One region of the Streptomyces sp. IBSBF 3136 genome, then DNA from elsewhere that is predicted to be linked to it. Evidence: riboswitches for the same ligand, from Rfam matches in the RefSeq annotation. Region 1 holds a riboswitch; each other region holds the start of a gene.
What was found. A riboswitch is a leader RNA that binds a small molecule or an ion and turns the genes downstream of it on or off. The one in region 1 is predicted to bind cyclic di-AMP.
Positions count from the first base shown of each region.

Region 2: linked by a shared signal. The riboswitch ahead of V7E45_RS14665 (C40 family peptidase) and the one ahead of V7E45_RS32305 (C40 family peptidase) in region 1 are both predicted to bind cyclic di-AMP.
Region 3: linked by a shared signal. The riboswitch ahead of V7E45_RS07170 (M23 family metallopeptidase) and the one ahead of V7E45_RS32305 (C40 family peptidase) in region 1 are both predicted to bind cyclic di-AMP.

Region 1 is NZ_JAJSZC010000214.1:1,733-9,081, forward strand. It holds gene V7E45_RS32275 (adenosylmethionine--8-amino-7-oxononanoate transaminase) at 1-381, opposite strand, end outside; gene bioB (biotin synthase BioB) at 374-1,588, opposite strand; gene V7E45_RS32285 (8-amino-7-oxononanoate synthase) at 1,736-2,863, shown strand; gene V7E45_RS32290 (DUF397 domain-containing protein) at 2,974-3,198, opposite strand; gene V7E45_RS32295 (helix-turn-helix domain-containing protein) at 3,208-4,068, opposite strand; gene V7E45_RS32300 (ATP-binding protein) at 4,281-4,739, shown strand; gene V7E45_RS32305 (C40 family peptidase) at 5,146-5,619, opposite strand; cyclic di-AMP (ydaO/yuaA leader) riboswitch at 5,623-5,752, opposite strand; gene V7E45_RS32310 (hypothetical protein) at 6,186-6,494, opposite strand; gene V7E45_RS32315 (ATP-dependent Clp protease proteolytic subunit) at 6,502-7,137, opposite strand.
Region 2 is NZ_JAJSZC010000055.1:13,017-20,365, forward strand. It holds gene V7E45_RS14650 (esterase/lipase family protein) at 170-1,021, shown strand; gene V7E45_RS14655 (M23 family metallopeptidase) at 1,308-2,846, shown strand; gene pcrA (DNA helicase PcrA) at 2,915-5,395, opposite strand; cyclic di-AMP (ydaO/yuaA leader) riboswitch at 5,680-5,847, shown strand; gene V7E45_RS14665 (C40 family peptidase) at 5,856-6,959, shown strand; gene V7E45_RS14670 (tellurite resistance/C4-dicarboxylate transporter family protein) at 7,075-7,349, shown strand, end outside.
Region 3 is NZ_JAJSZC010000021.1:5,238-12,586, reverse strand. It holds gene V7E45_RS07195 (aspartate aminotransferase family protein) at 1-690, shown strand, start outside; gene V7E45_RS07190 (helix-turn-helix domain-containing protein) at 764-1,375, shown strand; gene V7E45_RS07185 (DUF6126 family protein) at 1,372-1,494, shown strand; gene V7E45_RS07180 (tyrosine-protein phosphatase) at 1,501-2,298, opposite strand; gene V7E45_RS07175 (alpha-galactosidase) at 2,472-4,568, shown strand; cyclic di-AMP (ydaO/yuaA leader) riboswitch at 4,884-5,041, shown strand; gene V7E45_RS07170 (M23 family metallopeptidase) at 5,046-6,005, shown strand; gene V7E45_RS07165 (SGNH/GDSL hydrolase family protein) at 6,255-7,040, shown strand; gene V7E45_RS07160 (hypothetical protein) at 7,167-7,316, opposite strand.

The DNA of each region.
Region 1 (7,349 bases):
CGCGACCTCGACCGACACCGACCCGGAGTCGGCCAGGAAGACATGCTCGAGACCGTCGGGCGACATGTCGACAAGGAGCTTCGCGAGGCGTACGGCGGGTTCGTGCGTGAGCCCGCCGAACATCACGTGGCTCATCCGCCCGAGCTGCTCGCGCGCGGCCTCGTTGAGCACGGGGTGGTTGTAGCCGTGGATCGCCGACCACCACGAGGACATGCCGTCGACCAGTTCGCCCGTACCGTCGGCGAGCCGCAGCCGGACCCCGCTCGCCGACTCCACGACGAGCGGTTCGGCACGCCCGGGCATCGGACCGTACGGATGCCACACGTGCCGCCGGTCCAGCTCCAGCAGCTCGGACACGTCCGGGCCGGACAGGTCAGGCATTGGGCGCGAGGTCCGTTCCGGCACCACGGCGGCGTACGGCGACGAGGTCCGTGCGCGGCTCGGCGGCAGCGGCGGGCACCGCGGCCGTACCGCAGGCGTCCGCCCCCTCGTGCGAGCCGCAGACGGACCCGCAGCCGGCGCTCTCGTGCGACCCGCACCCGGCGCCGCCTTCATGCGACCCGCAGCCGCCCTGGCCGGCTGCCGCGCGGTGCTCCGGCAGGGTGACCTCGCCGGCGCCCTCCACCTCGAACCCGGCGTCCGCGATCATCTCGAGGTCGGCCTTGCCCGCCTGGCCCTCGCTGGTCAGGTAGTCGCCGAGGAAGATGGAGTTGGCCAGGTGCAGGGCGAGCGGCTGCATCGTGCGCAGGTGGACCTCGCGGCCGCCCGCGATGCGCACCTCCACGTCCGGGCAGACGAAGCGGACCATCGCGAGGATGCGCAGGCAGCGCTGCGGGGTGAGGTTCCACTCCTTGGCGAGCGGGGTCCCCTCGAACGGGATGAGGAAGTTCACCGGCACCGAGTCCGGGTCGAGTTCACGCAGCGAGAAGACGACGTCGACCAGGTCCTCGTCGGTCTCGCCCATGCCGGCGATCAGACCCGAGCAGGCGGACAGGCCGGCCGCGTGCGCCTTCTGCACCGTGTCCACCCGGTCGGCGTACGTGTGGGTGGTGGTGATCTCCTCGTAGGTGGCCTCGGAGGTGTTCAGGTTGTGGTTGTAGGCGTCGGCGCCGGCCTCGCGCAGCCGCTCGGCCTGGCCGTCGGAGAGCAGCCCGAGGCACGCGCACACCTCGACGCCCTCGTTCTGGTCCTTGATGGTCTTGATGGTCTCGGAGACCCGGTCCACGTCACGGTCCGTCGGCCCCCGGCCGCTGGCCACCAGGCAGACCCGCTTGGCCCCGCCGGCGAGACCCGCGGCCGCCGCCTGGGAAGCCTCGTCGGGCTTCAGCCAGGTGTACTTGAGGATGCCGGCGGTGGAGCCCAGCCGCTGCGAGCAGTAGGAGCAGTCCTCCGGACACAGGCCCGACTTCAGGTTGACCAGGTAGTTGAGTTTCACCCGTCGGCCGAACCACTGCCGGCGCACCTTCCCGGCCGCGGCCACCACGTCGAGCAGGTCGTCGTCGGAGGTGGCCAGCACGGCCAGAGCTTCCTCGCGGGTCGGCAGCTCGCGCCGAAGCCCCTTGTCCACCAGCGTGTTCAGCAGGTCCATGAGAGCCGATCCTGTCCTACGGGGCCGCTCCGGGCCAAGGAGAGTTTGCACAACAGTGGCAGTTCGACGTGTGGGTATCGCCACACCGTGGCCGGCCGGGCGTGCCGCTAATGTCTGTCCGCTACCTACAAAAGCCCCGGAGGACCCATGGCGTTCGGCTGGATCGACGAGCAGGCCGCGGCGCGGCGCCGCGCGGGACTCGTACGGACCCTGCGCCCGCGCCCCGCCGACTCGCCGCTGCTGGACCTGGCGAGCAACGACTACCTGGGCCTCGCGCACCACCCCGAGGTCACCGAGGGCGCGGCCGCCGCCGCCCGGACCTGGGGCGGCGGCTCCACCGGCTCCCGGCTGGTCACCGGCACCACCGAGCTGCACACGGAGCTGGAGCGCGAGCTCGCGGACTTCTGCGGCTTCGAGGCGGCGCTGGTCTTCTCCTCCGGATACGCCGCCAACCTGGCCGCGGTCACCGCGCTGGGCCCGCACGGGTCGCTCATCGTGTCCGACGCCGGCAACCACGCCTCGCTCATCGACGGCTGCCGGCTGGCCCGGGGCGCCACGCAGGTGGTCGGGCACGCCGACCCACGGGCCGTGGCCAAGGCGCTCGGCACGCACGAGGGCGATGCGATCGTCGTCTCCGACACCGTCTTCTCGGTCGACGGCGACGCGGCTCCGCTGGCCGCACTGGCCGAGGCGTGCCGGGAGCACGGCGCCGGTCTCGTGGTGGACGACGCCCACGGCCTCGGTGTGCTGGGCGACGGCGGGCAGGGCGCCCCGTACGTGGCCGGCCTGGCGGGCGCGCCGGACGTGGTGGTCACGGTCACGCTGTCCAAGTCGCTGGGCAGCCAGGGCGGTGCGGTGCTCGGCCCGGGCCGGGTGATCGACCACCTGGTCAACGCGGCCCGTACGTTCATCTTCGACACGGGTCTCGCCCCGGCCGCCGCGGGGGCGGCGCTGGCGGCGCTCCGGCTGCTGCGGCGCGAACCGGCGCGTGCCGCACGGGCCCGCGCGGTCGCCGCGGAACTGCACGCACGGCTGACCGCCGCGGGTCTGGAGGCGGTACGTCCGGACGCCGCGGTGGTCTCCGTGCGGGCTCCGTCCCCGGAGCAGGCGGTGCGCTGGGCGGCCGACTGCCGTACGGCAGGCCTGGCCGTGGGCTGCTTCCGTCCTCCTTCCGTGCCCGACGGCATCTCACGGCTGAGGCTGACCGCCCGCGCGGACCTGTCCGGGGCCGAGATCGAACGCGCTGTACGAGTGATCGGCGAAACACGACCATGAGTCGGCGTGACACGGCCGGGCATCGCGCGAGTGTGATCGGAACTGACCGATAAGCATCGGTCCGGGTCGGCAGGGATCGCTGAGGATCGGCCGACTGACAGGGGGCGGGCTCAGCGGAGCGTGGCCGTGAAGCCCGCCCAGCTTCCCGCGGAGAAGAGCAGTGCGGGCCCCGACGGGTTCTTTGAGTCGCGCACGGCGAGCAGTCCGGCCCAGGGGCCGCAGCGCGGCCGGGCCGTCTCCACGCAGTTGTTCGCTCCCGTGCTGTAGCTGCTGCGCAGCCAGCGCACGTCGTGCAGGTCGGTACTGGCAGGGACGTTCCGAGGCAGTGCTGACATGGTGCCTCCTTACGCGCCGTCACCTATTCCGGCGATGTATTCCAACGAGTCCTCGGGGGAAAGGGCGTGGATCCGAAGGGTGTCGAAGGCCTCCGAGTAGGCCCTGAGGTCTTCTTTCCGTTCCAGGTAGAGGCTACTCGTCAACTGGTCGAGAACAACCACATCCAGATCAGAAGTGCTCGGAAATGAGAAGATAACGAAAGGCCCGGTGAGGCCGACATGCGCCCCCGCGCCGAACGGCAGTACCTGGAGACGCACTTGGGGCAGTCGGGCGGCCTCCAGCAGCCGTTCCAGCTGCCGCGCCATCACCTCGGGGCCGCCGATCCCACGCCTGAGCACCGCCTCGTCCAGCACGGCGCTCAGCTCCAGCGGCGGATCGGCACGCAGTACGTCCTGCCTGGCCAGCCGCACCTCCACCAGCGCGTCCAGCCGCTCCTCGTCCACGCCGCCGACGACCGCGCGGGTCACGGCACGAGCGTATTCGGGCGTCTGCAGCAGGCCGGGAACCACCGTGGTCTCCAGGGTGCGCATCCTGCTCGCCTGTGACTCCAGGCTGATGAAGTCGCGGTAGGTGGGCGGCAGGATGCCGCGGTACGCGTGCCACCACCGGCTGCGGCCACCCGCCTCCTCGGCACCCGCCAGCATCAGCAGCAGCTCACGCCGTTGGCCCTCCCGCACCCCGTACGCGTCGAGGAGTAACCGCACATCGGCCGGTTTCACCCCGCTGGCGCCGGTCTCGATACGGCTCACCTTCGACTGGTGCCAGCCCACCAGACGGGCCGCCTCGCCGCTGGTGAACCCCGCCCCGGTGCGCAGCGTGCGCAGTTCGGCGCCCAGTTTGCGGCGCCGCACCGCGGGACCGTTCTGCATGGGGAACTCCTTACTCCTTCCGGGCCGCCCACATACGGTCTCGCGTCGCAGAGTTCACCGCTTTGAGCGACAGATATATGCATATCTTGGTGGATCGCTCCCCCGACCGGCCCGGTGATGGCAGTCTGGCGAAACAGCACCAGTCCGGGACCGTACTCGAACCATCCACTCCTCGTCGGACTGCGGTCCCGTGGGAAAGGGACGACCTCGCCATGGCAGACCATCTGGAAGCATCCGTCACTCTGCCGAGCGATCCCGCCTCGGTCTCCGCGGCGCGTTCCTACGTGATGGAGACCCTCGCGGAGTGGGGCCTGCCGCCGGACACCGACCTGGCCGACACCGTGCGGCTCATCGTCTCCGAACTCGCCACCAACGCCGTACAGCACACCTTCGGGCAGTCACCCACCTTCACGGTCGACATCGCGCTGGACCGTGACGAACACCTGCGCATGGGAGTCACGGACAGCCATCCACGCTTCCCGAAGAGACTGCCCGCCGCCGTCCAGCAGGACAACGGGCGCGGCATGGTCATCATCCGCTGGCTCACCGCGGAGTGCGGCGGCAAACTCCGTATCCGCCCCACACGCGAGGGCGGCAAGACAGTGTCCATCGAACTCCCCTGGAGCATCCCGGCCGAACCGGTCACCACTGCGGGCCGGCAGGAGCCGTAGCCCTGGGAGTCGAGTCCTCAGGAGGGCTACTTCGGCCTTCGGCGGAGGTGTTCGCTCGTTCAGGTGAATGTGCCGGGCAGCGGGGCCCGACGATGCCCCGGCGCTGTGTCCGAGGGGCCTCGGAACGGCCGCCGAGAGGCCCGGAACGGCCGTCGAGCGTCCTCGGGGCGGCCGCCGAGCGTAGGGGGCAGCCGGACGGTGCCGGACGCGCCGCAACTCGCCCTGTGGGCCCAGTGGGCCCCGCGGCGGGTCGCCCGAGGATCGGCCCGGCCAAGGCGCTGCCGCTCGCGCTGATCGTCCGGGCGCCCGCCCCGGGCCGCCCGCATGCTGCGGACGGGCACCGGGACGGCGCTGACGGCGCTCGGAGCGGCCCCGCAGCCGGAGTCGCTCCCGCGGTGAGCCGGAGTCAGCTGACCCGGCCGTACCAGACGCTCCTGGTCCAGATCTTCTCCAGGCGCACCACCGACCCGGTCCTCGGCGCGTGCCAGATCTTGTTCTTACCGGCGTAGATGCCCACGTGGTAGACGCTGGACCCCGAGTGGAAGAACACCAGGTCGCCGGCCTTACGGCTCTTGGCCGAGATGTGGTGCGTCTTGTTGTACTGCTGGGCCGCCGTACGAGGCAGCTTCTTGCCGGCCTTCTTGAACGAGTAGAGCGTCAGCCCGGAGCAGTCGAACCGCCGCGGCCCGGTGGCACCCCAGGCGTACGGGGCACCCTTCTTCGACGCGGCGATCTGCAGCGCCTTCGTCGCAAGCGTCGCGGCCGAGGCGTCGGTGGCGAGGCCCGGCACCGCGATCGAGCCGCCCACGGCGGCAAGCGTGAGGGCCGAGGCCGTACCGGCCCTGGCCATGAGCGACGGGACACGATTGAGCGCAGTCATGCGCAACCCTTCGTCAGCCGCCTGTGAAGGATGACCTGTCGGATTCGGGCTGGCGAAGTTGCCCGGCCGCGTTGCCGCGGCTTCACCCCAAGGGCTGCTCGGCACGACCGTCCGTCTGCGACGAACGTCCGTTCCGGCAACCCGACTTGCTCGGGTCCTCCACTCCTGCCGATCCACTCCTGTCGACCGGTCATCCGGGCGGCGGCAGGACTCGGCGTCCGCCCGGACCGCCCCGCCGCGGTGGCGGGGGCTTGTCGTCAGACACGGATCTTCACTCACAGGAGTCGGAAAATCCCAACGCAAACGGCAATTTGTGGCGTTACTCACCACTCACCCGTTCGGGTGGACAGAGCTGTGTTCGAGCAACCGTCAAAACCCGCACGTAGCCCCGGACCTGGGGCGGAGCAGCCTCGTGCGGGTCCGGAACCCCCCTGACGCGCAAGTCGGAAGGCCCGAAAAAAGCTTCGGAGATACGCCGGCCGGGGGTACGTCGTTCGGGCCGTTTCAAGCCGGGCTCGTACGGGCTGTCGACAACTGTGCCCGTACGGCCCGGAGATGTGTCCGGATCAGCCGACGCAGTCGGGCGGGAGCACGACGCGCGCGGTGCGGCGCTCGCCGTCGAGCACCCGCAGGGCGCGTGCCAGCGTGTCCCCGTGCAGCTCCGTCTCACCTCGTTGGTGCATCAGGGTCAGCGCGTCGCGCAGTTCGACCGCCTTGCGCACGAGGGCCTGCGCCGCGCGCAGCCCGCGGTAGGTGTCCCCGTCCTGCGCCGGGTTGATCCGGCCCAGCAGGTCCACGGCCTCCAGGTAACGGTCGATCAGCTCACCCTCGGCCCTGGTCAGCGCGGGCAGCGGCGGAAGTTCCGGTGGCAGCATCGGCGGCTCAGCCCGCGTGCCCGGCGCCGGGGGTGGCCCTGCGACTCGGGACGACACCGTCCACCAGGCCGTACGCCAGTGCGCCGGGCGCGTCGAGCACCATGTCCCGCTCCAGGTCCTGGTGCACCTGCTCGGCGGTGCGCCCGGTATGCCGGACGAGCATCTCCTCCGTCAGTTCGCGCGTACGGGCCAGTTCCGCCGCCTGGATCAGCAGGTCGCCGGTCTGCCCCCGGGCCGGTTCGCGAAGGGCCGGCTGCTCCAGGACGACCCGTGCGCCGGGCAGGGCGAACCGCTTGCCCGGTGTCCCGGCCGCGAGCAGCACGGCGGCGACCGACGCGGCCTGGCCCAGGCAGTAGGTCTGTACGTCGCAGGTGACGTACCGCAGCGTGTCGTAGACCGCCGTCATCGCGCCGAACGAGCCGCCGGGGCAGTTGAGGTAGAGCGTGATGTCCCGCTTCGGAGCAGCGTGTTCGAGCTGCATGAACTGGGCGATGACGTCGGTCGCCGCGGTGTCGTCGAGTGGCGTCCCCAGGAAGACGACCCGGCTCTCGAACAGCTTGCCGTAGGGGTCCAGCGTGCGTGGGCCCATGCCCGAGCGCTCGGTGAACTCCGGCAGCACGTGGCGGGCGGACGGTCGGGTCATGGACGTACCCCTCCTCGCGACAGGACCTCGGGCGGCCCTGCGTTCCGTAAAAAATGTACAGGACGTACAGAAATTCGGAAGGAGATCATGGCGACGCCTGGGAGCCGTCCGCCCTCCGTCCATGCCTCGGGCCGCCGCTGATACGGACCTGTCCGGGCGCTCCGGACGGAGCCGACGAAACGGTCCAACGGCTGTCCCGGGAACGTCGGTTC
Region 2 (7,349 bases), on a different contig from region 1:
ACCGCATATCTGGCACGTTCCGCCACCCGTCGGCAAGTGAACGAACGTTATCTCCAGCATCCCGCAACCGGCGGTTTTACGGTGCGGACAGAGGGGGAAATCACACGGTGGGACATGAGGGCACACGGGGGACCGAGCCGCCCCCCGGGTGCCGACAGGAGGTCGGCCAATGAAGGTCACCGGGGTACTTCCGCTCTTCCTCCCGTTCTACCGGCGCCTGTGGCCCGGCAGACTGGTCGACCTTTCCATGACGCTGTTCAAGGCGACCGCACTGGAGGCCGCGATCCTCGCCGGCCACCTGCTGCTGTACCCGACCGGCCTGGTCCAGGAGCGCCGCTGCGCCGTCCTGCCCGCCGGGGAGGGCACCACCCGGCTGCCCGGCCGCCCCGGCCCGCCGGTGGTGCTGCTGCACGGTTTCATCGACAACCGCTCCGTCTTCGTCCTGCTGCGCCGCAGCCTGGTCCGCAACGGCAGGCAGCGCGTCGAGTCGCTGAACTACTCCCCGCTGACGTGTGACATCCGGACCGCCGCCGAACTGCTGGGCCGGCACGTCGAGGAGATCTGCGAGCGCACGGGCAGTGAGCGCGTGGACATCGTCGGCCACAGCCTCGGCGGGCTGATCGCGCGCTATTACGTACAGTGCCTGGGTGGTGACCTGAGGGTGCGCACGCTGGTCACGCTGGGCACCCCGCACTCCGGCACCCGGGCCGTGCCACTGGCCAGCGCGCACCCGATCGTGCGGCAGATGCGTCCGGGCTCCGAGGTGATCGAGGAGCTGTCCCGGCCCGCGCCCGGCTGCCGCACCCGGTTCGTCAGCTTCTGGAGCGACCTGGACTCCGTGATGGACCCGCTGGAGGCGGCCTGCGTCGACCATCCCGACCTGGACGCGCTGAACGTGCGGGTGACCGGGATCGGGCACCTGGCCCTGCCGGTGCACCCCGCCGTCGCGGCCGGGATACGAGAGGCCCTCGAAGAGGCGCACGCGGCCGAGACGATCACGGGCGGCCTGACGGTGGCCTGACGGGGGCCTGGGAGCGGCCCGCACCGGGCGTCCGGACGGGCGAACGGGTGATTCGCGGGCCCCCGCCGGGGGCGGCACAGCCGACGCACAGGTGACTCACTGTCACCTGCCATCGAACACATTTCGAACACAAAGCCAAACTCGCGTCCGCCGTCCCCCGAAACACGGGCGATTGCCCGTTTCCGGCCAACGCGAAACCGGCCGAAGATTGTCGCGCCCGCATACCGCCGGGTACAGTCGCCGCACTGCTCTGGCAGCCCCTGTTGTCGAGGCGAAAGAGAAGTTGGTGAACGACCGTCACCCGTCGGGGAGTACGACCACCCCGGCCCCGGCTTCCGACGCCTCCGCCACGCACTACGCGCCGTACGGGACCCAGGAAACCCGCTACGACGACCTCACCACGTACGGCGGCTACGACGCCACCGGTTTCACCGCCGGTTCCACCGGCACCGCGACCTTCGCCGGCGACCCGCTCTTCGGCAGCCTCCCGGGCGGTGAACAGCACGCCCACGCCGCCACCCAGTGGGGCACCGGCACCGGTCACACCCCGGGGTACGACCCCTACGTGGCACAGCACCACACCACCTACGACTCGGGCACGTACGACAGCACCGCCTGGACGGTTCCCGCCCAGGCCACCGGGCACGACGTCAGCGGCCAGTGGGACGCGAGCGCCTGGACGCAGGCCGAACAGCCGGGCCACGCCGGCCAGTCCGCCGTCGCCGATCCCACCCAGCAGTGGGACTGGAACGCCCAGGCGTTCGACACGGGCGCCTACGACGCCACGCAGTGGAACTCCGACGGCGCGGCCGTACCGCACGAGCAGCTCGCCGAACCGTTCGACCAGCAGGCCACGGCCACGTTCGAGCAGGTCGGCGACGCGCAGGCGACCGCTGCCTTCGACCATGTGCCTTACGAGGACGCCGCCTACGGCGACACGGGCCACCACGGCGAGCCGGGCGACACGGTCGCCGAGGACGACGAGCGGGGCTCCACGGGCGAACTGCCCGTCGTGCCGGACCTGCTCGACGACCAGGAGGAGACGACTGCGGCCCCGGCGCCCCGCCCGGGCTCACGCAGCGCGGCGCGTTCCCGGCGCCGTACGCCCCCCAAGCGCTCCGCGCTGCTGACCATCGCCGTGCCCTCTGCCTGCGTGATGGGCGTGGCCGGGATCGCGGCCGCCTCCGTCGGCGGTCTGAACGACGGCGGCGGCAAGGACACCACCGCCTCCGCCCCGGACGCGCAGGCGGTGAAGCCGTCCGTCGCCAACAGCAAGCTGGACGCCCAGCTCCGCACGCTCTCCGCCGGAGCCGACGACTTCGCCGACCGGGCCAGCCGTACGCAGGACCGGATCGACCTCAAGGCGCAGCAGGAACTGCAGCAGAAGAAGGCGGCCGCGGAGGCCGCGCTCAAGGAGCGGCTGCGCCCCAAGTTCGCGCTGCCGGTCGCGCAGCGGGGGCTCAGTGCCTACTTCGGCCAGGCGGGTGTGAACTGGATGTCCGTGCACACGGGCATCGACTTCCCGGTCTCGTACGGCACCACCGTCATGTCCGCCGTCGACGGTGTCGTCTCCACGAAGTGGAACAGCGCCTACGGAAACATGATGATCGTGACGGCGAAGGACGGCACGGAGACCTGGTACTGCCACCTCTCCAGTTACCGCGTCGCCTCCGGCACGAGCGTCAAGGCCGGCCAGCCGATCGCGTTCTCGGGGAACTCGGGCAACTCCACCGGCCCGCACCTGCACTTCGAGGTCCGGCCCGCGGGCGGGGCGGCCATAGACCCCCTGCCGTGGCTGCGCAGCCACGGTCTGGACCCGACCTGATCCGGCCTGATCCGGCCTGACACCGAGCTGATCATCGAGCCCCGCCGGTCCGGCGGGGCTCAGGTCTTCTACAGCCTCTCCACCGGCGCGTACCGCAGCAGCAGCCGCTTCGGCTTGCCGTCCCCGAAGTCGATCGTCGCCTGGGCCTTGTCCTCCACGCCCGAGACCGCGACGACCGTGCCGAGCCCGAACTGGTCGTGGGTGACCCGGTCCCCGACGGCGAGGGACACCACCGGCTTCTCGGAGGCCCGCCGGGTGGCGAACCCGGACGCGCCCGCCGCCGAGGAGCGCGAGCGGGTCGAGGAGAGCGAGGCCGCGATGCCGGAGACCGGCGCGGCGGACCGCGGCGCGGGAGCGCCCGTCCGCTTCCACTCCAGGTGGGCGGTCGGGATCTCCTCCAGGAAGCGGGAGGGCGGGTTGTACGAGGGCTGTCCCCAGGCGCTGCGCATAGCCGAGCGCGTGAGGTAGAGCCGCTCACGGGCGCGCGTGATGCCGACGTAGGCCAGGCGCCGCTCCTCCTCCAGCTCCTTGGTCTGGCCGAGGGCGCGCATGTGCGGGAAGACGCCGTCCTCCATGCCGGTCAGGAAGACGACCGGGAACTCTAGTCCCTTGGCCGTGTGCAGGGTCATCAGGGTGATGACGCCGGCGCCGTCCTCCTCGTCCGGGATCTGGTCGGAGTCGGCGACCAGGGCGACCTGCTCCAGGAAGTCGGCGAGCGTACCGGTCTCGCCCTCGCCGCGCTCCTGCTCGAACTCCAGGGCCACGGCGGCGAGTTCCTGGAGGTTCTCGATGCGGGTCTCGTCCTGCGGGTCGGTGGAGGACTGCAACTCGGCCAGGTAGCCGGTGCGTTCCAGCACCGCCTCCAGGACGGTCGCGGGGCCGGCGCCGGACTCCACGACGGTACGCAGGTCCTCCATCAGCGTGTTGAACCGCTTGACCGCGTTGGTGGAGCGCGCCGCCATGCCGTACGCCTCGTCCACCCGCTTCAGCGCCTGCGGGAAGCTGATCTTCTCGCGCTGGGCGAGGGCGTCGACCATCGCCTCCGCGCGGTCGCCGATGCCCCGCTTGGGGACGTTGAGGATACGGCGCAGCGGCACGGAGTCCTCGGGGTTGGCGAGGACGCGCAGGTAGGCCAGGACGTCCCGGACCTCCTTGCGCTCGTAGAAGCGGACGCCGCCGACGACCTTGTAGGGCAGGCCGACGCGGATGAAGACCTCTTCGAAGACACGGGACTGGGCGTTGGTGCGGTAGAAGACGGCGACGTCCCCGGCCTTGGCCTCGCCCGCGTCCGTGAGGCGGTCTATCTCGTCGGCGACGAACTGGGCCTCGTCGTGCTCGGTGTCCGCCACGTAGCCGGTGATCCGCGCGCCCTGGCCGGCGTTGGTCCACAGGTTCTTGGGACGGCGGGACTCGTTGCGCTCGATGACCGCGTTGGCCGCGGAGAGGATCGTCTGGGTGGAGCGGTAGTTCTGCTCCAGCAGGATCGTCGTGGCGTCCGGGTAGTCCTCCTCGAACTGGAGGATGTTGCGGATGGTCGCGCCGCGGAAGGCGTAGATCGACTGGTCCGCGTCACCGACCACGCAGAGTTCGGCGGGCGGCAGGTCGGCCTCGCTCGGCGGGACGTCCACCGGGTGCTCCGCGGTCCCGACGAGTTCGCGCACCAGCGCGTACTGGGCGTGGTTGGTGTCCTGGTACTCGTCGACCAGGACGTGCCGGAAGCGGCGGCGGTAGTGCTCGGCGACGTCCGGGAAGGCGCGCAGCAGGTTGACCGTCGTCATGATCAGGTCGTCGAAGTCGAGCGCGTTGGCCTCGCGCAGCCGCGACTGGTAGAGCGCGTACGCCTGGGCGAGGGTCTTCTCGAAGCCGTCGGTGGCCTGGGCGGCGAAGTCCTCCTCGTCGATCAGCTCGTTCTTGAGGTTGCTGATCTTGGCGCTGAAGGACTTGGGCGGGAAGCGCTTGGGGTCGAGGTCGAGGTCCCGGCAGACCAGGGCCATCAGGCGCTTGCTGTCGGCGGCGTCGTAGATCGAGAAGGACGAGGTGAAGCCGAGCCTCTTCGACTCGCGGCGCAGGATCCGCACGCACGCGCTGTGGAAGGTCATGACCCACATCGCGTTCGCGCGCGGGCCGACGAGCTGCTCCACGCGCTCCTTCATCTCGCCCGCGGCCTTGTTGGTGAAGGTGATCGCGAGGATCTGGCCGGGGTGCACCTGCCGCTCGGCGAGCAGGTGGGCGATGCGGTGGGTGAGCACCCGGGTCTTGCCCGAGCCGGCGCCGGCGACGATGAGCAGCGGTGAGCCGGCGTGGACGACGGCCGCGCGCTGGTTCTCGTTCAGCCCGTCGAGGAGCGCGGCCGCGTCGAGCGCGGGGCGGGGGGCGCCGTCACGGTAGTGGGCGTCACGGTCCGGCGGCACGTCGAACTTCCCGCCGAACAGATCGTCCGGAACGGGCTCCGGCGCGTGATCGTCCTCGGGCGGCGGCGGGTGTTCCTCCTCGTGCCCACGAGGGGCCTGGAGGTCCGCCAGGAAGCTGTCGTCAAAGAGGCTGCTCATCGCTCTACGAGTCTAGGGCGCCGCACCGACAACCGGTCCCCGCCCCTGAAACCCGGCCCGCGCGGGGTTCGCAACCGGACACGACGCACCGCGGCCGGTCCTCACGCCGCGGGGGCCGACATGGCCCTCACGCTGCGAAAGCGCCCTGTCACACCGGTGTGAAACATGGGCCAGGTCACGGAAATGTATCGGACATAAGGCACACCAACCTTCACAGGAGTCACACGAGTTGGCTAGGTTGCCGTCAGGCCGCACGCACCCCTTCCGGCGAACGTCGCCGGGCGTCGTGGCCTCCGCCGAGTCCGGTGCGCCTCACGCGGCCGGAGCCGGGGACCCACCGATCCCGGGGTGAATCGGCCGACTCCCGACCGGGACGACGCCGTAGGGCAACCCTTCCGAACCACCCGCCCGAACCCGACAGCTAACCCGGTAGGCGGCACGTTGGAAGGAGTCGCCACCCTTGGCGTCGCACCGCAAGCCGCGGCCCGGCGGAAGTGGACCGGGTCTGCGCACCCCCGCTCTCGCCACCGCCGCGTTCACCTCCGTGGCCGTCCTGTCCCAGACGGCCGAGGCGGCCCCCGTCGACGACGGCAGGCCGAGCGTGGAGGAGATCGAGAAGAAGATCGACGAGTTCTACCGGCGGGCCGAGTCGCCGGCCGCGCCGTCCGAGGACACCCAGGAACGGACCGGACGGCAGTGGGGCCGGCTGGACTCACTGCGCGGGAAAGCGGCGTTCAGCGACGGCCCGCAGGAGCCGGAGCGGGACCAGCGCCCGCCCGACTACTTCCACCAGACCCGGCTGATGGACCGGCTGGCCTCGACGGTGAAGAAGCGCCAGGAGACCGCCAGGAGCACCGAGACCGACGCCGAGGCCCCGGTTCCGGGCCCCCCGGCGCACGCCCCCGAGCGCGCCGGAGCCGCCGGCCGGCGGCAGGAGGCCGCCCCCGCGGCCGCACCGGCGTACGACCCGAAGACCGCCAAGGCGGCCGTCCAGCACAAGCTCGCCGCCGCCCGCGGACTGCTGGCCCGGCTGACCGCCCCGGCGGAGCCGCCGCCGGCCCCGGCCCTGGCTCCGACAACGGCCCCGGCACCTGCCCCGGCTGCGCCCCTGGCCCAGGCCCAGGCCCCGACACCGGCCGAGGCCGGACCGCGCGGGCCGCGGGAGGCCGCGGCACCGTCGTACGGGACGTCCCCGGGCGGGCGTGCCACCAGGGCCGGCCTGGCGATCGCGTTCGCCCGCGCCCAGATCGGCAAGCCGTACGTGAACGGGGCCAGCGGGCCCGGCTCCTACGACTGCGCCGGTCTCACCCGGGCCGCCTGGAAGGCCGCCGGTGTCATCCTGCCGCGCACCGCCCGTGCCCAGGCCGCCCTGGGCACGACGGTCCCGCTCGCCGACGCGCGCCCCGGTGACCTGGTCTTCTTCCACGAAGACCTGAGCCATGTGGGCCTGTGCACGGGGGACGGGACGATGATCCACGCGCCGGGGCCCGGCGCGTACGTCCGCGAGGAGTCCGTCCAGCACGGCGGCGACCGGGTCGTCCACAGCGTGGTCCGGCCCGCCTGACGCGCGTCCGCGCGTCCGGACGCCCGGATGCGCGGACGTACCGTCGTCGTCTTTTCGAGCCCCACGCGCGCGTGGCCTCGCCGTGCGGCTCGCGCGGCTCCCTAGCATCTGGATCATGCCCGGCATCTCAGGTCTGCGCGCGTGGTGGGCGGAGCGTCCGCCGGCGGCGGGCGCCGCCGTCCTGGCGACCGGCATCGTCTCGATCGCCCTCCACATGACGGGCCACGAGACGGTGTCCCGGGTCTTCCTCTGGCTCGGCTGCCTCGCCTGGCTGGCGCTGGCCGCCGACTTCTGCGCCCGGCTGGTGTGGCGGCGGCAGCGCTGGCTGGCCGACGCGGGGACTCCGGGCTCGATCACCGCCGTGGCCGCCACGACGGTGCTCGGCACCCG
Region 3 (7,349 bases), on a different contig from region 1:
CTCATCGCCGACGAGGTGCAGACCGGCCTCGGCCGCACCGGCGACTTCTACGCCTACCAGCACGAGGACGGCGTCGAACCGGACCTGGTGTGCGTGGCGAAGGCGCTGTCCGGCGGCTACGTCCCGGTCGGCGCGACCCTCGGCAGGGACTGGATCTTCCGGAAGGTCTACTCGTCGATGGACCGGGTGCTGGTGCACTCGGCGAGCTTCGGGGCCAACGCCCAGGCGATGGCGGCCGGGCTCGCCGTGCTGTCGGTCATGGAGAACGAGCAGATCGTCGCCGGGGTGCGGCGCACGGGTGACCTGCTGAAGTCCCGGCTCAGCGCGCTGATCGACCGCTACGAGCTGCTCGCCGACGTGCGCGGTCGCGGCCTGATGATCGGCATCGAGTTCGGCAGGCCCTCGTCGCTGAAGCTGCGGGGGCGCTGGACCATGCTGCAGGCCGCGCGCAAGGGCCTGTTCGCCCAGATGGTCGTCGTACCGCTGCTGCAACGGCACCGGATCCTCACCCAGGTCTCCGGCGACCACCTGGAGGTGATCAAGCTCATCCCGCCGCTGGTCGTCGACGAGGCGGACGTGGACCGGTTCGTGACGGCCTTCACCGCGGTGATGGACGACGCGCACAGCGGCGGCGGCCTGATGTGGGACTTCGGCAAGACCCTGATCAAACAGGCGGTGGCCAACCGCTGACGTGCGGGTCCGGGGCTTTTGCCTCTGAGGCAATAAATTTGCCGCAGAGGCAAAAGTCCGGCTCAATGGAGACATGAACGCTCCCGAGCCGGGGCCCGGGGACGAGCTGCCCGCCGTCGCCCCACAGCTCCGCGCCCTGCGCAGGCGCGCCGGCCTCACCCTGGAGGCCGCCGCCCGGTCCGCCGGGCTCTCGCCCGCCCATCTGTCCCGCCTGGAGACGGGGCAGCGCCAGCCCTCGCTGCCGATGCTGCTCGCGCTCGCCCGTACCTACGGTACGACCGTCTCGGAGCTGCTCGGCGAGACGGTCGCCGAACGCGACTCGATCGTACGCGCCGCCGACATGGAACCGACCCACGCGGGCGGCTGGACCTACTTCCAGGCCGGGTCGTCCAGGCGCGGCATGCAGGCGCTGCGGGTCCGGGTGCCGTACGGCACCCAGGGCGACATCGTGCGCGTCCATCCCGGCGAGGAGTGGCTCCACGTCCTCAAGGGGCGGCTCAGGCTGCGGCTGGGTGACACCGCGCATCTGCTCGCGCCCGGTGACAGCGCGCACTTCGACTCGCTCACCCCGCACCGGCTCGCCGCCGAGGACCACGACGGCGTGGAGCTGCTGTTCGTCCACACCCTGCTGCAGAGCCCCACGGCCACGCTGTGCCTGGGCCACCCGACTGGAGAGTTGCCATGAGCGACTTCGAGGAGAAGTTCCCCCGCTCGCTGTGGATCCGGCTGATCATCTACATCGCCGTCGGCCACCTCTTCGCCGCGTTCCTCTACCTGCTGTTCGCGATCGGCGCCAAGAGCTGAGCGGCGTCAGTCCACGAGCCGCTCGCGCAGCCGCTCCCGGGCCCCGGGGGTGAGCCGCAGCCCCTGCTCGAAGTAGGTGTCGAGGTCGCCCCAGGTCTCCTCGATGCTCTCGAAGGCCGCCGACAGGTACTCGGCGCGCGCGTCGAAGAGAGGGCTGAGCAGCTCCATGACCTCGGGCGTGTACGCGGTGTCCGGGTTGCCGGCGCGGCGCACCTTGTAGCGGCGGTGCTTGGCGTTGGATTCCAGGTAGTCCGCGATGACCGCCTCGCGCTCCACGCCCACGGCGAGGAGCGTGACGGCTATGGAGATGCCCGCGCGGTCCTTCCCGGCCGCGCAGTGCATCAGCGCGGGCACACTGTCCTCGGCCAGCGCGTGCAGCACCCGGGAGTGCTCGGCGGTGCGCTGGGTGACGATCGCGCGGTACGAGGCGATCATCCGGGCCGCCCCCTTGCCGTCCGCCAGGATCGAGCGGAGCTGGTCGAGGTCGCCGTTGCGGACCATCTTCCAGAACTCGGCGCCGTCCGCCGGGTCGCTCAGCGGCAGGTTCACATTGCGCACGCCGGGCAGCTCGACGTCCGGGCCCTCCAGCCGCTGGTCGGCGGCGTTGCGGAAGTCGAAGATCGTGTGCAGGCCCAGGGAGCCGAGGAAGGCCGCGTCCTCGGCGGTGGCGTGCGCGAGGTGGCCGCTGCGGAACAGCACCCCCTGCCGCACCCGCCGCCCGTCCACGGTCGGCAGCCCGCCCACGTCACGGAAGTTGCGTACGGCGGCCAGCTCCGGCTCGGTCGACGGGACCTGCTGCGTCACGGGGGCTCCTTTGCGGCTCGCTCCCGCCGGCGCGGCTCGGCGACGGGCACTGCGTCGACGATACGACATCGATTTCCTCGGGCAATGAGTTGTCCACAGGCGTTGCCAGCGGGGGCCACCCGACCTGATGATGTTCGCACTTGAGCGGATCTGTTGGCACCTGTGAGGTCTCGATGGTGGACATCGCCGAAAACGGTCGTACGTGGCTCCTCTCGGGGCCCACCAGCAGCTATGCCCTGCATCTCACCGGGGCGGACGAGCTGCTGCACCTGCACTGGGGGCCACGGATCGCGCTCGCGGACGCCGAGGAGCTGGCGGAGCGCCCGCTGCCCGGCTACTGGCCCTTCGAGTCCCCGCTCGACGGCCACGAGGAGTACCCCGTCGAGGGCGGCCCCCGCTTCGTCCGCCCCGCCCTGTCCGTGCGCACCGGTGAACGACGCGGCACCGAATGGCGCTTCGTGTCCTACGAGACCGGGCCCGACCCCGACACCGGCGCCGGCACCGACGAGCTGCGGCTGCGCTTCGACGACGACGGCGTGGCGATCACCCTGCACCACCGGATGCGCGGGGACGTGGTGGAACGCTGGGTGACCGTGGCCAACGGCGGGGACGCGCGCGTGGAGCTGCTGCGGGCCGACGCCGCCACCTGGACCCTGCCGGAGCGCGAGGGCTGGCGGCTGTCCCAGCTGCACGGCCGCTGGGCCGCCGAGTCCCTGCTCACCACCGCCCCCCTCACCTACGGCGAGAAGGTCATCGGCAGCCGCCGCGGCCACACCGGCCACCAGCACCTGCCCTGGGTCGCGCTGGACACCGACGCGACCGAGGAGCGCGGCGAGGTGTACGGCTGCGCGCTCGGCTGGTCCGGCTCCTGGCGGATCGCCGTCGCGCAACTCCCCGACGCGCGCGTGCAGATCACCGGCGGCGCCGGCTGGGACGACTCGGGGCTGCTGCTCCTGGAGCCGGGGGAGTCGTACACCACACCCGTCTTCGCCGGCCTGTGGAGCGACGGCGGCTTCGGCGGTGCCAGCCGCACCTGGCACGCCTACCAGCGGGACCACGTGATCCCGGACGCCGCGCGGGACCGGCCGGTGCTGTTCAACTCCTGGGAGGCGACCGGCTTCGGCATCTCGGAGGACCAGCAGGCCGCCCTCGCCCGGCACGCCGCCGACATCGGCGTCGAACTGTTCGTCGTGGACGACGGCTGGTTCGGCGCCCGCACCGGCGACCGGGCCGGGCTAGGCGACTGGACGCCCAACCCCGACCGCTTCCCGCACGGGCTGAAGCCTTTGGCGGACCAGGTGCACGGCCTCGGCATGCAGTTCGGCATCTGGGTCGAGCCCGAGATGGTCAACGCCGACAGCGACCTCTACCGGGCCCACCCCGACTGGGTGCAGTACCAGGCGGGGCGCAGGCGGACGGAGCTGCGCAACCAACTGGTGCTCAACCTCGCCCGCGAGGACGTCCAGGAGTACCTGTGGGGACAGCTGGACGCCCTGCTGTCCAGCGCCCCGATCGACTACGTGAAGTGGGACTTCAACCGCTGCTTCACCGACGCCGGCTGGCCCGGGGAGCCGTATCCGCAGCGCCTGTGGACCGACCACGTCCGCGCCTTCTACGCGCTGCTGGACCGGTTGCGCGCCGCCCACCCCCGGGTCGCCTTCGAGTCCTGCTCGGGTGGCGGCGGCCGGATCGACCTCGGTGTGCTCAGCCGCACCGACCAGGTGTGGACCTCCGACAACACCGACCCGCTCGACCGGCTCGCCATCCAGCACGGCTTCAGCCAGATCCATCCCGCGCGGGTGATGGCGGCCTGGGTCACCGACAGCCCGAACACCCAGCTCAACGGCCGGGTCAGCTCGCTGCGGTTCCGCTTCGTCAGCGCGATGGCCGGGGTGCTCGGCGTCGGCGGCGACCTCACCGGGTGGACCGGCGAGGAGCTGGCCGAGGCCCGCCGGTGGGTGGAGCTCTACAAGGAGATACGCCCGGTCGTCCAGCGGGGCGAGCTGTACCGGCTGCTGCCCCCGGCGGGCGGGCAGAGCGCCGTCCAGTACGTCCTCGGGGACGAGTCGGTCGTCCTCGCCTGCCTCCAGGCGCAGCACTACGGCGAGCCGGTACCGGCGCTGCGGCTGCGTGGACTCGACCCCACCGCATCGTACGAATGCCGCGAAACGGGCGAAGTGTATCGGGGTGCGGTCCTGTTGCACCACGGCCTGCGCACCGGCCTCAAGGGCGACCTGGACGCCACCGTCCTCCGGCTGCGCCGCGTCTAGCCTGCCTGCCCGCCTGTCCGAATCGCCGTATTCCTCCAACTCGATCCGGATTGGCGGAGGGTGGCGGACGGGGGCGTGAGGAGCGTCATAGCCGTGACCCAGTGTGGCGCGTCATGTGCACGTAATTCCGGTGCGGACGAGGGAATTCGACACGACGCGCCGTCCGGAATTCACACAGAGTGACCGTACTTTCCCGAATTGGATCATCTGGGGGGCTCCTGCCGAGACCAGGTTGCTTGTCCGGCCACGTCCCGCTCGCTTACGTTCGCCACCAATCCGGACGGAACGCCGAATCCTGCCGCCGCCCGGAGTCCCCACACACATGACCCGTGTTCGGCAGGAGCGGGGGACCCCTCAGGTACGACTGCCTGTCCCGGTCTCCGGGGCACAGGCTCGGGGTGCAGCCGCGGTGAGCGGCCGGGCAGCTCCAGCCCGAACCCGACAGCTCACCTCGCAGGCGCCGGAGAGGAACGCGCCATGCCCGCGAAGGGTAAGCACCGACGCCCCAGGAACCGGCGTCTCAGCCGCTCCATCGCCGTCGCCGGAACCGGCGGTGCCGCACTGGCCCTGCCGCTCCTCGGGGCCACCGGAGCGCACGCCGCCACGCCGCAGACCGCTCCCGGCGGGTCGGCCCGGTCCCTGCCCGCCGTGCAGAACGCGGCCGCGGAGAAGGCCGCCGCGCAGACGGGCCAGGGCGCGCGCAGCTACACGGTGAGGACCGGGGACTGCCTGGCGAGGATCGCCGACGAGCAGCACGTCGAGGGCGGCTGGCAGCGGCTCTACCAGGACAACCGGCAGGCCGTCGGCGCGGACCCCGCGCTGATCCACCCGGGCCTGAAGCTGTCCCTCGGCGCGAAGGCGGACACGGCGCACACGGCGCACACCGAGTCCTCCGCGGCTTCGAGGACGTCCTCGCGTCCGCGGCCGGCCCCGTCCGCCCCGGCAGCGCAGCCGGCCCCCTCCGCCCCGGCCGCCCAAGCGGCTCCTGCGGCGCAGGCCGCCCCGGCCGAGCAGGCTGCTCCGGCCGCCGGCTACACCCTCCCGGTCACCGGCGGCACCATCGGCACCGGCTACCACGTGCCCGGCAGCATGTGGTCCAGCGGCCACCACACCGGCGTCGACTTCGTCGTGCCGACCGGCACCCCGGTCAAGGCGGTCGCCGCCGGCACCGTGGTCTCCGCCGGATGGGGCGGCGCCTACGGCAACCAGGTCGTCATCAAGCTCGGCGACGGCTACTACGCTCAGTACGGCCACCTCTCCCAGCTCTCCGTGTCGGCCGGCCAGACCGTGACGGCGGGTCAGCGGCTCGGACTGTCGGGCGCCACCGGCAACGTGACCGGCCCGCACCTGCACTTCGAGATCCGCACCACCCCGAACTACGGGTCGGACGTCGACCCGGTCGGCTACCTCCGCTCGCACGGCGTCCCCGTCGGCTGAGGAGCACCCCACGAACCATCTCCCTGACGCACCGAAGGCCGGCCCCCCGATCCCCGGGACCGGCCTTCGGTGTGTCCCGCACGAGCCCTGCTCGCGGTGTGTCGGGCCGCGGTGTATTCCCGCGTGCCGTCTGTCGGGGAAGTGGCTTATCTCACCGTCCGTCAACCCCGTATTACGGTCGCGTAGGTCACATAAAAAGGTGAATCATGGTCCGACGTGGCAGACGATTCGAAGAATGACAGCAGATCAGTGATCGGGTCGTACGTGGCGCTGGGGGACAGCTTCACCGAGGGCGTCGGCGACCCCGGCCCCGACGGGGCGTTCGTCGGCTGGGCGGACCGGTTCGCGGTCCTGCTCGCCGACCGGCGGCCCGAGGGCGACTTCGCGTACACGAACCTGGCCGTGCGCGGGAAGTTGCTCGACCAGATCGTGGCCGACCAGCTCCCGAAGGCCGTCGAACTGGCCCCGGACCTCGTCTCCTTCTGCGCGGGCGGCAACGACATCATCCGTCCCGGCACCGACCCGGACGAGGTGGCCGAGCGCTTCGAGCGCGCGCTGGCCCGGCTCGCCGGGGCCGCGGGCACGGTGCTGGTGACGACCGGCTTCGACACCCGGGGCGTCCCCGTCCTCAAGCACCTGCGCGGCAAGATCGCGACCTACAACGGGCACGTGCGCGCCATCGCCGACCGGTACGGCTGCCCCGTGCTCGACCTGTGGTCCCTGAAGTCCGTGCAGGACCGCAGGGCCTGGGACGGCGACCGGCTGCACCTGTCGCCCGAGGGGCACACCCGGGTGGCCCTGCGCGCCGGCCAGGCCCTCGGCCTGGAGATCCCGGCCGACCCGGAGCAGCCCTGGCCGCCGCTCCCGCCGCGCGGCACCCTGGAGGTCCGCCGCGACGACGTCCACTGGGCCCGTGAGTACCTCGTCCCGTGGATCGGCCGCCGGCTGCGCGGCGAATCCTCCGGCGACCATGTGACCGCTAAGGGCGCCCTGTCGCCGGACGACATCAAGATGCGGATCGCCGCGGTGGCCTGACGGCCGGCGCCGCCGCCCCGTACCGCGCACACCCCGCGGTACGGGGCACCGCCCGGCCGCACCCCGGCGGGACCGCTCAGCGGCCCCGCCGGGTCAGCGGCTGCCCGCGGTCAATGTCCCACGCGCTCAGCGGCTCCTTGCGGTCAGCGCCTCGCGTGGCAGACCGAGTTCGCGGGCCAGTGCCTCGTCCACCCACTGCTGGGCGCGGGACCGGGGGACCGCGCCCGGGTACGAGGTCAGCTGCACCGCGAGCCCGTCGGGTGCGGTGCGGGGCACCGTCCGGCCGCAGCGGCCCCGCTCAGCGGCCCC